DNA from 4 places in the Halomonas sp. AOP30-A1-24 genome. Region 1 is predicted to be linked to each of the others. Evidence: predicted binding sites of a transcription regulator. Region 1 holds the regulator's gene; each other region holds the start of a gene.
The links. Region 1 encodes LexA, which represses DNA repair genes until DNA is damaged. Its sites were predicted from a motif close to TACTGTNTANNTANACAGTA; they were not measured.
Positions count from the first base shown of each region.

Region 2: a site for LexA is predicted at 2,623-2,642, ahead of ACT3TJ_RS16560 (LexA family protein). Genes of this name have one in related genera too.
Region 3: a site for LexA is predicted at 2,657-2,676, ahead of ACT3TJ_RS16920 (LexA family protein). Genes of this name have one in related genera too.
Region 4: a site for LexA is predicted at 2,444-2,463, ahead of ACT3TJ_RS11890 (LexA family protein). Genes of this name have one in related genera too.

Region 1 is NZ_JBQSXL010000022.1:48,915-52,557, forward strand. It holds gene ACT3TJ_RS13065 (ribonuclease J) at 1-799, opposite strand, end outside; gene purU (formyltetrahydrofolate deformylase) at 1,093-1,947, shown strand; gene lexA (transcriptional repressor LexA) at 2,055-2,732, opposite strand; gene ACT3TJ_RS13080 (TetR/AcrR family transcriptional regulator) at 2,997-3,643, shown strand, end outside.
Region 2 is NZ_JBQSXL010000040.1:12,585-16,227, reverse strand. It holds gene ACT3TJ_RS16570 (TIR domain-containing protein) at 1-197, shown strand, start outside; gene ACT3TJ_RS16565 (Y-family DNA polymerase) at 665-1,939, opposite strand; gene ACT3TJ_RS16560 (LexA family protein) at 1,936-2,385, opposite strand; gene ACT3TJ_RS16555 (SOS response-associated peptidase) at 2,813-3,469, shown strand.
Region 3 is NZ_JBQSXL010000043.1:7,281-10,923, forward strand. It holds gene ACT3TJ_RS16905 (Smr/MutS family protein) at 1-323, shown strand, start outside; gene ACT3TJ_RS16910 (patatin-like phospholipase family protein) at 381-1,403, opposite strand; gene ACT3TJ_RS16915 (alpha/beta fold hydrolase) at 1,444-2,343, opposite strand; gene ACT3TJ_RS16920 (LexA family protein) at 2,700-3,143, shown strand; gene ACT3TJ_RS16925 (Y-family DNA polymerase) at 3,140-3,643, shown strand, end outside.
Region 4 is NZ_JBQSXL010000019.1:38,778-42,420, reverse strand. It holds gene ccmD (heme exporter protein CcmD) at 1-178, opposite strand, end outside; gene ACT3TJ_RS11905 (heme ABC transporter permease) at 178-924, opposite strand; gene ccmB (heme exporter protein CcmB) at 939-1,667, opposite strand; gene ccmA (cytochrome c biogenesis heme-transporting ATPase CcmA) at 1,671-2,291, opposite strand; gene ACT3TJ_RS11890 (LexA family protein) at 2,572-2,997, shown strand; gene ACT3TJ_RS11885 (IMPACT family protein) at 2,998-3,630, shown strand.

The sequences.
Region 1 (3,643 bases):
CATCGGGGGGCAAGTAGCCCAAATCATGAGGGGGTACAAGCGCTGGGAAGTCATCCATGTAGCCAAGCCCACGTGCAATGCTCACCATGCGCTCCATGGATCGCCCCATCAAACTGACCCGACGGCCGCATTGATGAGCCGCCCGGCCAATGGCCAGTACGCGTGCCAGGTTGCTTGCAAAACAGGAGACCACGACGCGGCCTTTGCATTCCTTCAGGCTTTTAGCCAGCGCTTTAGCCACATCGCCTTCACTGCTGGAGTGGCCAAGCAGAGGGGCATTGGTTGAATCACCTACTACTAAATCAATCGGGGCGAGTGCTCGAAAGTGCGCCGCGTTAATGGGCGTGCCAATCAGCGGCTCTGGGTCCAGCTTCCAATCCCCTGTGTGCATTATGCGGTAGTCGCCCATCACGATGACCAGCGCGCAGCTTTCAGGGATCGAATGAGTAACCGGCAAATAGCGCACCGAAAAGGGCGCCGTTTCCATTGCTTCGCCCGGCTCGATGATCTTAATCGCGGCGCTACTTAGCTGGTGTTCAGCGAATTTCGCGCGTAAGAGGCCTGCCGCAAGTGGGGTGGCATAGATAGGGCAGTTCCACTTGGGCCATAACCAGGCAACCGCGCCAATGTGATCTTCATGTCCATGCGTTATAAATAACGCTTGGGGCGTTATGTTCAGTGCCTCTGCGGTGCCCAGGTTAGGTACCTGAAGGGGCGAGTTAGGCAAATCCTGGCGAATCATCATGCCGCAGTCGACCGCGATCCAGTGATCGTCGTATCCATACAGCGTTAGATTCATGCCAATTTCACCACACCCACCCAGCGGCAGTAGGCGCAGGGGAGGGCGGCGGCGAGGGCGAAGTTGAACGCGTGGTGGATGCATCGGTTATGAAAAGCCTAAAAAGTAATGTCTTAACTATACGGGAAGGCAGGGGCGGCTAACAATGACCCCCGACATTAGATAACGGTGCTTCGTTAACGGGGTTCCGGTACACTAGTCGGCCGTTATTTACGACGTTGCTATTTAGCCGCTATTTGCTGCGCCGTTACGCTAAGTCACTCGTATTTCGTAGTTCGTCAAGAGTACTTCACATGTCTCATTATTATCGTTTAGTCGTTTCCTGCCCCGATCAGGTGGGTATTGTTGCCCGTGTGTCTGGTTTTATTGCTCAACAAGGCGGCTCTATCACTGAAGCCAGTCAGCATTCTGACTTGCAAACGGGCCGCTTTTTTATGCGTTATGAGATATTGGCCGATTCGCTTGGCATGTCCGTTGAAACATTACGCAGCGCCTTTGAGCCAATTGCTCAAGAGTTTTCCATGCAGTGGGCGCTGATGGATACCCAAAAGCGTCGGCGAGTCATACTCATGGTCTCTCGTGAGTCTCACTGCCTGGTGGATTTGCTTTACCGTTGGCAGGCAGGTGAGCTGGATTGTGACATAGCCGGTGTGATTTCTAATCACGAAGACATGCGCTCAATCGCTGAGTGGTACGGTATTCCTTACCACCATGTGCCGGTGGACCCGAATAATAAGGAAGCGTCGTTTGCTCAGGTGCAGGAGCTTATCGATAACGCGCGAGCGGACTGTATTGTATTGGCGCGCTATATGCAGATTCTGCCCCCGTCGTTGTGTGAGCGCTATGCTGGGCAGGTGATTAATATTCACCACAGCTTCTTGCCTTCATTTGCCGGTGCCAAACCGTATCATCAGGCCTATGAGCGCGGTGTAAAACTGATTGGCGCGACGTGTCACTACGTGACGGAGGAGTTGGATGCAGGGCCGATTATTGAGCAGGATATTCATCGCGTGAGTCATTGCCATACGCCAACCGACCTGATTCGCTTTGGACGCGATGTAGAAAAAGCCGTACTGGCGCGAGGCCTGCGCTGGCATCTGGAGGACCGCGTTTTGATCCACGGCAATAAGACGGTGGTCTTTAGCTAAGCGTTTAAAAACTGTTGAAGCTGAATCAGTAACAAAACAAGGGGGTGGTCATGAAAATGACCACCCCCTTGATGCGTTTTAAAATCCGATTTTACGCAAACGGATTATTAGCCTAGCGCTTGGCCATTACCGCCACGGATGACGCCTACACCTACGCCTTCAATATCCAGGGATTGGGTTCGCAGGTCGATTTCAATCGGTGCAAAATCAGCGTTTTCCGCAATCAACATTACCTGATGCCCTTGGCGTTGAAAGCGTTTTACGGTTACTTCATCTTCCAGCCGCGCAACGACGATTTGCCCGTCACGTACACGATCAGTGCGGTGCACCGCTAGTAAATCGCCTTCCAGGATACCCACATCCTTCATGGATAAACCGCGTACCCGCAGGAGATAGTCGGCTTTAGGGGTGAAATATTCCGCGGGTAGCGGGCAGTAACGGTCAATATGCTCCGCTGCAAGGATCGGGCTGCCAGCGGCAACTTCACCAATAACCGGCAAGCCCATCGGCGGAAGATCATTGCTGTTGGCCGCAACGGTGGCGGGTAATTCGCTAACGTCCTGCGCTTCCTGATTGGGGAGGCGAATTCCCCGCGACGTATTGCGAATAATCCGGATCACGCCTTTACGCTCAAGAGCACGTAAATGCTCTTCAGCGGCATTGGGGGATTTAAAGCCCAAGGCCTTGGCAATTTCGGCGCGGGTGGGAGGGTAGCCGAATTCACCCATGGTTTTTACTATAAAATCAAAAACATGTTGCTGACGTGCTGTGAGTGGCCGCGACATACCAAACTCCATAAACAATAAAAGACAGTCGGTATCTGTCTGCTTGATCAGTATGTGTTTAAGTATACAGTATGTTGCTCTATCCAGTACATGGTTAAAAAAGCAGCTTGTTAAAACACTGACTGTCACCGGTAAGACGTTTGAATTAACGCTAATGCGCAGGGTAACCAAATAAAAAATCGGCTAATAAGGGTGATTGAGCCTGATTAAGATATGACTTACTATTCTGTCATGTTTTAAACACTCGTTTCTCCGGAGGCCATAATGGCACAATCTGACACGGTGTCGCGCATCCTGGATACCGCTGAGGTGCTGTTTGCAGAGCGTGGCTTTGCTGAAACGTCACTGCGTAACATCACCAGTAAAGCGCGGGTAAACCTGGCGGCCGTTAATTATCATTTTGGTTCCAAGAAAGCCCTCATCCAAGCCGTATTCTCACGCTATCTAGACCCGTTTACTCAGCGTTTTCATGGTGCGCTCGATGAGCTTGAAGCCCGCTATGCTGATAGCCCCATCCCCCTGGAAGAGCTGCTTGAAACAATGGCCACCACGGTGCTGGCGGTGCCTGCTGAACGCAATAGTTTGAAAGTCTTTATGCGCTTATTGGGGTTAGCCTATAGTCAAGCGCAAGGGCATTTACGGCGCCATATTCAAGAGCAATATGGGGATGTGTTTACCCGTTTTACCGGGCTTGTGCGTAAGGCGACCCCTGATTTACCCGATGCCGAGCGTTTTTGGCGGCTGCACTTTATGTTGGGTACGGTCATATTCACCTTGTCGGGGCTGGATGCGCTACGTGATATCGCCTCCAAGGACTATCAGGAGCAGGTGACTGTGCGTGATTTAGTGCGGCGCCTGCGTCCTGTGGTCGTTGCCGCCATGAATGCTCCACTGCCGCAAGAGGTTGAAGG
Region 2 (3,643 bases), on a different contig from region 1:
TAGAGAAAAGTATCAAACGGGGCAACGGATTGTTGACTATAGATATTAGTAAAATCCCAGATTTCAATAAACAAACAAGTGACTTCTGCGGCATGAAGATCCAAGGATACAAGCACTACCGCTGGAATACAGATAATGGTCGTGAAAACCTTGGAGTATGGGTTGAAGAAGCCGCCAAGGCTGCTGGAAAACCTTGAGCGATATTTAAGCGACCACACCTTTGAGCTAATTAACGAAGATGAATTCTGATGCCCCGCCTGAAATCATACAGGCTACCAGGGGACCTATTCACCAAGCGATCCTGCGTTTGAACCCTTGTTTTAGCGGAAAAATGTCACGTGCTAACTGCTCGAATTATCCTGAATCGGATCAGGTGTCTTTGCCATCCATCAGAATAAGCTGAAGTACCACTGGCTTAGTTGCTGCCAATTGGGTTAGTGGCACACATATCGCCAATCGTTTTTAGTTTCATTGCATAACGGATTGTTGTAAGCCATTGCTTACAAACGCTGTGGTCAATCGCTTACATAAAAATGGCTTGATAAAGGCTAGGGTGAAAGTGTGACGCCCAGGATCGCCGCTTTAGCACGTCGAATGCGTCACAACAGGGATGTGATTATTGGTAGTGAAAAGAGGTAGGAGTGCCAGGGATGGCAGCTCTTTTCTAGGTTTTGGCCACTGCTAGCTCTTCCCAGCGTGTGGTGTAGCGTGGTGTACGGTGCTCGCAACGCAATTCCCAAGCATTCTGTTTGCGAGGCATGCCAATCCGGACGGTATTTTTTCCGTGTTCGCGATTGAGCTTATCGAGCGTGGCCATCAATTTTTCATTACGAGCACGTTTCTCGTCACTGATCGGTTCGGCGAGCAGCCCTAGTTGTTCATTGTCGTGATCGCACAAATCAATGAGCATAATCCCGCATTTTTGGTACCAGATGTCTTTTTTAAAAATTCTTTCTAGCCCTGCCATGGCAGCTTTGATGAGCTCGCGGCTATCATCGGTGGGGTGAGGTAGCGGTATTACTAACCGTTTACTGTAGCTCGGCAGATCTTGCCGAAAGCGATTGGTGTGAACAAACACCATCAATGCCTGCGCCAAGCCGTTTTGTCGTCGTAGCTTTTCACCAGCACGTGATGCGTGCACGCGTAGGGCTTCGTGCAGATCGGTTTTGTTCGTCGTGAGCCGGCCGAAGGAGCGGGACACCATGATCTGTTTTTTTGGTTGGCTCATGTCGTCGAGTGATATGCAGTTTTCGCCCCTCAACTCATAAACCAGACGTTCCATGACCACACTGAAATGGCGCCGCAAATGCTTAGAGCTGGCGGTGCGCAGCTGCCAAGCATTCTCTATGCCTAGAGTATGAAGCCGCGCTGCACTGCGACCTGCTACCCCCCATATCTCATTAACGGGTAGCTGCTCCAGGAATTCCCGGGTGTCGCTGCTGTTAGGGTCCATCATGGCCACGCCATTGAAAACACTTTCTTTTTTAGCGCGGTGATTGGCAATTTTTGCAAGCGTTTTGCTAGTGCTTAAGCCAACGCTAACCGGAATACCTGTATCTCGCTTAACTTGCTGTCGCATTAATTGGCATCGTTCTTCTAATGTGTCTGGTTCAAAGCCCTCAAACGATAGAAATGACTCATCAATGCTATATACATCCACGTGAGGCGTATGCTGTGAGAGAACATCAGTAACGCGGCTGCTCATATCACCGTAAAGCGCATAATTTGAGCTGAGCAATGTGCATTGTCGACGAATATGCGGATCAATCTGATGGGCAGGCATTCCCATTGCCACACCTAAGTTTTTGATTTCTTGCGAACGCGCGACCACGCAGCCGTCGTTATTCGACAAAACGCCGACAGCTTGGCCTTCCAACCTGGGAGCAAAGACTCGTTCGCAGGAGACATAGAAATTATTGCAGTCGACCAAGGCAATCATACGGTGAAACCGGGTGCTAGCGGTTGGATGCTATGGGTGGCCACACCCCAATTGTGACAATCATGCCCAGTGAGAGGGATGGGCTTAAACTCTGGGTTAGAGGCCACCAAATACGGCCGACTGCCCATGATGCTTAGCTTTTTACACGTCAGCTCGCCGTCCACGCTCATGATCACGATATGGCCTGGCTGAGGATTGATAGACCGGTCGACAATTAACAACGCATTATCTTTAATGCCATCGCCTTCCATGGAGGTGCCTTTGGCTCGCAGAAAGAACGTTGCACTAGGGTGCTTAATCAAATGGGCAATAAGATCTAATTCGACCTCGACATAATCGTCTGCGGGACTCGGGAAACCAGCGCGGACTTCGCCACCCGCTAAAGGCAGCCTTAGCGGTCGAGCCATGGTGTCGACGCGTCCAAGAATGGTGAAATGCATACTCATGCCATGCTCCCCATCGCTCGCCATGTGCCTGGTAGATGCACCTCAATGTTTTCAAGCGGTGCGAGTAGCGCGTCTTGTTCAGTCCCCCAAACCGCCAACAACTGCGTACCTTCCTCTCTCAAATCATCCCGTTGAAGAGGAAATCCTCCAACGATAACTGGAAGAGTACGGGGACTACTGAATGGCCGTTGCATAGACCGTGGGTAAGTTTTCTTGCTCATAAGCGCCTCCCTATATAGCTGTTAATATATACAGTATTAAGGGCTGACAATAAGCGATCAGCCTAGTGAATCGCAAGCACTCTTCTTCATTCGTTGGTCTTATCGTGTTGGCAAGCCCACCTTATTTTGACGGTGGTTAGATGAGGGCACCGCGATTTTGGTGCGTAGGCTGACTTGGATGGCCAATTCTCGTCTATCCTGCAGCTATGTGCGGACGATTTGCTTTATTCACCCCGATACCTGAGCTGACCAAAAAGGTCGGTGCGGTTATGTCTGAGCGCGACATTCGACCGCGCTACAATGTGGCGCCGGGTACCTGGATCGCGAGCATACGGCAGGCGTCTGAGGACTCTGCTCCCACGCTTGAAGAGGTGTGGTGGGGATTTCGCCCATCGTGGGCCAAAGGGAAAGGCACGCAACCCATAAATGCGCGAGTTGAAACCGTTGCGACTAATAACTTTTTCAAATCGGCATTTGCTAAACACCGGTGCCTCGTACTCGCTGACGGATGGTACGAATGGATCAAGAACACGCCCCCTAAGCAGCCTCATTATCTGTGCCGAAGGGATCGAGAGCCCCTATACTTCGCCGCTATCTACGCAGAACGGGATGATGGAGGTCTAGGATGTGCCATTCTCACCGAGCCAGCTCGAGGCAGTGCTGCCGATGTGCATGACAGGATGCCGTTAATTTTGGACGACGACAGTCTTGAACACTGGCTTGCTACTGACCTGACGGATAAAGAGACAATCCGCAGCATGGTGCGGCATATCGATGCGGGACTAGTTGAACATTGGCCGGTTAGCACGGCTGTTAACAAACCTTCCGAGGGACAAGGTGATGAGCTGATCAATCCTCTCTAGCGTTTCTGATCTTGAGATTGATAGTTTTCCAGCGCTTTTATCTATCCGCTAGGTTGTAGCCATAGGAAGGAAGAACAAATTCAAAGTGAGGAGCCAACAAAGCTATCTCACTGGTAGGTTGAACACCGTAAGGTGGTTAGACGTTATCCATCATCGGCCGCTTATGCATGGCTA
Region 3 (3,643 bases), on a different contig from region 1:
CCGATTTACCCTGGCGTACCTTCAGCCAGTTAAAGCGTGGCCAAACCGAGTGGCAGGCGGGGCTTGACCTGCACGGCTACACGCTTGAAGAAGCCCGCGCGGAGCTTGAAAGCTTCTTGCGCGATGCATCAAGCCAAGGGCTACGCTGCGTGCTGGTGGTTCACGGCAAGGCGTGGGGCACCACTTCAGATTTTCCGGTGCTTAAGAGTCACACCAATACCTGGTTACGCGAATGGCCGGGGGTGCTGGCCTTTTGCTCGGCCCTTGATATTGATGGCGGCACCGGAGCAGTCTATATATTGCTGCGTAAGCGCGGGGCGTAACGCCGCTCAACCGCTCTCTTCACTGCTCTGCTTGCACTTTTCCAGTGGCTCGCTGCCTCATTCTGTTGCATCCGAGGCAATGCTGGGCATGCGCCGCTCCAGCGCCTCATCGGCCAAGTGCCGCCCCAGGCGGATCAAGTCTTTGGCGCGATGAAACTCATACGTACTGCATACTGTCTTGGGAATCTCGATCAATATATCGGGCGGATAACCGGCAATTTTGTATTTTGCCAGGGCCGCTTGGGTAATATCAAACGACTCTAAAATCATATCGAGCTTGCTCCACTCGCGCTTGCCTCGCGTCTCAACGCTCTCTTCAGCGCCAGCTTCCACGCTGCTGTCCTCTTCGCTACTGCCAAGTCCCTCCCATAAACGCAGGGTGGCTTGGCGCACGTCGCTCATCCAGCCGCCAATTTTTTCATCACGGTCACGCTCTTGCGCCGTTCGGCTGTCATTTTCCTCGTGCTCACGAGGCAGGAGTTCTTCCAACGACACCGGCTGCGGGCTATGTGCCGTTACGTTAATCGCAATTACCAGGTCTGCTTCGTGGGCAGAAATAACCGGCATGATAGGCAGCGGATTAAGCAGCCCGCCATCAACCAGCACCTGGTCACCAACATTGACCGGCGTAATGACACCAGGAATGGCAATAGAGGCACGAATAGCGCGCAGTAACGGGCCATTTTGAAACCACACTTCGCGCTGGCGAACTAGGTCAGTCGCCACCGTTGTCACCGGAATAGGCAAATCCTCAATGAGCACATCGCCTACCAACGCTTCCAACTTACTCATCACCTTATTGGCCCGCATGGCACCCATTGGGCTCCAGGTCACATCCACCAGCTTTAGCACATCCAGATAATCGAGATTACAGACCCACTCGCGATACTCGGGCAGTTTGCCAGAAGCGTAGATGCCACCAATCAGGGCGCCCATGGAGTATCCCGCCACTGAAATAATCTCAAAGCCTCGTGCCTCCAGGGCTTCAATGACACCGATATGGGCATAACCGCGCGCCCCGCCACTGCCCAACACCAAAGCCACTTTTTTCCCGCTACCCGCGTGCGTCAGTTGATTCATTGGCTATTCCTATTGCTCTTGAGCCGACCGTATAACCGCTTTACACGGCTGCCTCCCAGTGGGCGGTGGCGAGTTCCGCCACAGCGGCAACCGCTTTAGATTCCAAATGCAGATGATGCCCGCCAGGCAACACATGGCGGGTCAGATCATTAACCGCCAAGCGCGCCTGCTCGGCCCAGGCACGCTTTCCTAAAATACCCTGCTCGCCTTCAATCAGTAGTACCGGCGCCTTAATACACGCTAACAGAGCCAGTACCTGCTCAGGGGTAAAGCGCACCAGAGAGGGTTTTAGCAGTCGACTATCCGTACGCATTTGTAGATAGCCATCGGCAGTTGCTTGCGTATTACGCTCAACCAACGGCATCGCCGTTACGCTATCCAGCGTGGTGACGCCACCGGCTACCCGCGCGGCAACCGCACTTTCGATATCAGCATAGCGTGGTGGGCGGGAAAGCGGGCGACGATGGGCAATAAGCCCTTTGCGCAACTGGCTGGCAGTTTCTTCCGCAGGCGTATTCAGTGCCCCCAGCCCGTCAATCAAGGTTAACCGGGCAATACGCTCCGGCATAGCAGCGGCCAGTAGGCAGGCAACCGCCGCGCCCATGGAGTGGGCCAGTAAAGAAGCCTGTTCAATACCCAGCGCGTCCAGCGCATCAAGCACGTCGTGGCAGTAATCCCACAACGCATAGTCACTTCCGAAAGCGGCATGCTGGGAGTGCCCATGGCCGCGAAAATCAATGGCTAGCACGCGGATATCCAGCGCATCTGCCAAAAGCGGTGCCAAGCGGCTAAAGCTTGCCGCGTTATCCAGCCAGCCGTGTAGCGCCAGCCAGACAGGTGCATCCACGCGGCCCCAGCCCAGTGCGGCCAAGCGCCCTTGCGCAAGCACCAGCGGCTGCGCGGAGTGTCGAGACGCGGGTTGGAGGGTTGGTTCACACATAGGTTGTTTTCCTGATGAAGCGGCCATCTCGTTGGCAAATAACGCGACGCCTTTAATGTTCCTGAATTCAGCGTTCAGGCAATGTCTGGATGACGGTATCAGTAACAAACGTTACCATGCCAGGCGCAATTCTTCCGTCGCTTTTACCCAACTCTTGCTAATGGTGCTGCCATGAAACCACGCCGCGATACACGCGCCCGTAACCTTGTTTTTTTTATTGCTGTTGTTAGTGCCATCGTCGTGGGGTTGTGGCTAGCGCGCTAGGCTTGCCTAATCGCCGCTCAACGCTTGCAATTTAAACCTCACGAATAAATACTGTATATACATACACATTACATTCAGTGAGGATGCCGACGATGTCGTTGCCTCCATCGACGCTCGTGCCCACCTTGCCGTTAACTTCTCAGCCGTTGCCTTTTTCATCGTTACAAGGCCGTGCGGGCTTTAGCGGCTTTCCATCACCAGCGCAGGATTACGAACCGCGTACGCTCGATCTCAACACGCGGTTAATTAAAAACCCTACCCAGACGTTCTACCTTTCCGCCGCTGGTGACAGCATGGAAGGTTGGGGGATTTTTGATGGCGACCTGCTGGTCGTTGACCGCAGCATTAAGCCTCGGCTAGGGCATATCCTGGTTGCCATGTTTGAAGAGGAAGTGCTGATTAAGCGCTACGCCCTCTACCAAAATACGCCGCATCTCTGCTCTGCGCATCCTCACTACCCGCCGCTTCCCTTGGAAGGCACCGAGTGCCAGCTATGGGGAGTAGTGCGTGCCGTCATTCATGAGTATGTCCGATGATCGGCCTGGTCGATGCCAACAACTTTTACGTCAGTTGTGAGCGTGTGTTTGATCCTGCGCTGGAAGGCAAGCCGGTGGGCGTTATGTCGAACAACGACGGCTGTATCATCGCCCGCTCTGCCGAGATGAAAGCCATGGACATCCCCATGGGCATGCCATCGTTTAAGCTCGAAAGCCTGCGTAAGCGTGGTGACATTTACCTCAAGTCATCCAACTATGAGCTGTATGGCGATATGTCGGCCAGGCTGTGCCAGCTACTGCGTGATACCTGCCCAGCCGTGTCACCGTACTCCATTGATGAAATGTTTATTTACCTGGAGGCGTTCAGCAACCAGCAGTGCCAAACCCTGGGCGAATGGCTGCGTCGGCGGATTCGGCGTCATTTAGGCCTGCCGGTATGCGTCGGGCTGGCCCCTACGCATACGCTGGCGAAGCTTGCCAACCACTTGGCCAAGCAGGCGACTCACTATCAAGGCGTGTGCCTGCTAACGGGAAAAGAT
Region 4 (3,643 bases), on a different contig from region 1:
GTGGATGACGGTCACCACGTCGGGCACGGCGTTTTACAGCACTGGCCAGTTGGCGGCGCTCAAAACGAGCATGAATGATGCAGGCAACCATCAGAAGTGCCGTGACGCCCCAGGCCGCCCACACGTAAGGTCCGTGTCCGCCCATGGCCAAGAACGCGCCAAACGATGTAAATGCCATTACCGCGCCTCCCTGATCAAATCCCTGACCCAGCGCTTATCAATTTCCCGACGCAGGATTTCACTACGCGTACGCATCAGTGTGAGAGCGATAAAAAAACAGTAGAAGCCCAGCACCATGATCAGTAACGGCAGCCACATTTCCGTGGGCATGAGGGGCCGCGACGTCAACGTAAAGGTCGCCGACTGGTGGAGCGTAAACCACCAGTCCACCGAGTACTTGATAATCGGAATATTGATGACCCCAACCATGGCCAGTACCGAAGCCGCTTTTGATCCACCCTCACGACGGCTAAAAGCACTGCGCAGGGCGATCACCCCTAGAAACAGGAACAACAGAATCAGCATGGAGGTCAGTCGGGCGTCCCACATCCACCAGGTGCCCCAAGTGGGCACACCCCACACCGCTCCGGAAAAAAGCGCCACAAACGTCATCACCGCCCCAAACGGCGCCATGACTGTCGCGGCCATATCCGCCACCTTGATCTTCCATACCATGAAGACCAGGCTCGCCACCGCCATCGAAACAAACACCGACTGGGCAAGAAAGGCGGCGGGCACGTGGACATAAATAATCCTGAAACTATCGCCCTGCCCCTGATTCACCTCGGTGGGTGCAAAGGCTAACCCCCATACCGTACCGGTCGCAATGAGTATCAGGGAGACTGCCCAACACCAAGGCTGCACCTTTGCGCTCATTACATAAAACCATTTGGGCGAGCCCCATTTATGAATAAAGGTCCACATGGCGTGTTCTGTCCTCAACCGTTGATACTGATGCGTAGCGAGGCGGCAATCGCCCAGGGAGCCAACAGTAGCGACGCGGCCAGCAGGGCCCCGAGCATGGCCAGGTGCGCCGCGACACCTTCACCGATGACAGCAGCCTGCACCGCCCCAACCCCAAAAATAAGCACCGGTATATACAGCGGCAGTATAAGCAGCGACAGCAGTACACCGCCTCGCGCGATACCGACGGTCAACGCCGCACCAATCGCGCCAAGCAGGCTCAAACTGGCGCTGCCCAGCAAAAGCGAAAGCGCAAGCACCACATAGCTGCCCGGAGGCAGGGCCAGCGTCACACCTAGAAGCGGCGCGACCAGTGCCAGCGGCAGCCCGGTCAACAACCAGTGGGCAAGTACCTTGGCCATGCTAAGCGCGACTAGCGGCTGAGGCGCGAGCAGCATCTGCTCAAGGCTGCCGTCGTCATAATCGGTGCGAAACAGGCTATCCAGCGACAAAAGCGCCGCCAGAAGCGCCGCTACCCACAAAAGACCTGGCGCGATCAGCGCAAGCACGGCGCGGTCGGGTGAAATGCCGATTGGGAACAGCGTTATCACCAGCGCGAAGAAGACCAGCGGATTGAGCAGCTCGCCGCGGCGTCTGAACATCAGTGTTACATCACGCTTCAGGGTGGCGGTAAAGGCAATCCACAGCCCGCCCGGCACTGGCGTTTCAAGTAGTGTAGTGGTCGCCTTCTGCCCCTGCGTCATTGTCTACCCCAGTTGAATACAGCGAGCGGCGGGCGAAGCATTCAGCCCATGGTGAGTGGTTACCAGAATGCTTCCCCCGGCTTGAGCATGAGCTGAAAGCTGCGCTTCAAGCGCGGCTACGCCTTGGTGGTCAATGGCGGAAAACGGCTCGTCAAGCACCCAGAGTGGACGGCGCGTCAGCGTTAACCGGGCCAGCGCCACACGGCGCTGCTGACCCGCCGACAGCTGGCCGGCCAATACGTCCTCAAAACCGCCAAGCCCTACTTGCTCCAAAGCGCTCAGGCGCTGCGATTCATTACCCCGCTCGCCGCTTAGCGCCTGGTACCAGGCCAGGTTTTCAAGCGGTGAAAGCCCAGCCTTGATGCCTGGCGAATGTCCCAGATACAGCAGGTTGGCCAGATAATGTTCACGCACCTTGCGAAGTGGCGCGCCGTTCCAGAAAAGCTCGCCTTGGTAATCACTCAGTTGACCTGCCAGCAGCTTTAACAGTGTGGTCTTGCCGCTGCCATTGGGGCCTTCAATTCGAACAATGTCACCGCTGCGAATCGTGAGATCGAGCCCTTCAAATAGCCAGCGCCCATCACGCTCGCAGGCTAGTTGTCGTGCTTGCAGGCACAGGCTCAAAGGTGTCTCCCAACAGGTTGATAGTTAGCCAAAACTCTACACGGAAAGCCAGGTTATCTCCAGCCAATCGCAGCGGCCGTGAGAATGCACCAAGCGTGCTGACGGAACCAGCATTTTGAATAGCCAAAGGCACTGGATAAAAACAGCACTACCACTGTATGCAAAAACAGCTGTATACTAAAACACTGTATGAAAAGACATGCCAGCAACCTGCTGGCTTGCCACTACTAAACGCCTAGGGAAAGGGCGCTGCATTGGAGAATTTCCTATGAATATATCGATGTCAGCACCAACTCACGCCGGTTCTACCGTATTGAGCAGCGCGTCCTGCGCACCTAAAGGCATTCAATCGGCACGCGCCTTTAAAACAGCACCACGCAGAACGCGGCACAATACCTACGCCCTAAAAATACGTGGCAACCGAATGCGTGATTGCAACTTGTTTGATGGAGATGTCATTATTATTCGGCGTTTTCAATGCGATACCCACGAAGAAACCGCCGTCGCTCACATCAATCAGCAGCCTGTTGCGTTGAAGCAGCTCTCGATCAGTCGCTTTGGCGTACATTTATGGCCTGCCGATACCCAAGCGCCGGATCTCTTTTTGCACAATCGCGATATTCAAGTGTTAGGAATGGTAATGGGTGTGGCGCAGGATAGTGCCAACGACCTTGCTGCCAATTCTTATGGCCTTATGGAGCACTGATTGCGTTATCAAGTTCCTGATTTAGCTGCCTCGCAGTGGCATACCGCCGAGATAGAGGTCGAAAAAAGCCAGTTTCTGGCGTGGCTATGCCATGCGCCAGATGTGGCCGCTTTTAGTGCACTTCTTGAAGCGGCAAGAGCTGCTCACCCCAATGCCAGCCATCACTGTACGGCTTATATTGCTGGGCCGCCCGGGGAGCAAACACTGATTGGTTTTTCCGATGATGGCGAGCCTGGCGGCACGGCTGGCCGGCCAATGTACCAGGTACTTCAAGGCAGCCAAATGGGTGAAATCGGCGGTGTCGTGACGCGCTACTTTGGCGGCACCAAACTAGGCACCGGCGGGCTGGCACGGGCTTACGCTCAAGCCATCAGCCATGCGTTGGAAACCTTACCGACGCGTGAAGTGATTGAGCGAGACGCCTACACGCTACGCCTTACCTTTGCCAGCGAGGCGATCGCCCGCGCCTGGTGCGACGAAAAGGCCATCCCCATTGAACACGTCAACTACGATGGCGAAGGTGTTCAGCTCACCATTGGCTGGCCCCGCGACCATACGTTCGACCTTTCCCCCTTGGAAAATCGCCTAAAGTGCACGCTGGACGTTACCCCGGTAAACGCACCCGCCCCCTGAACCAAAAACGGCT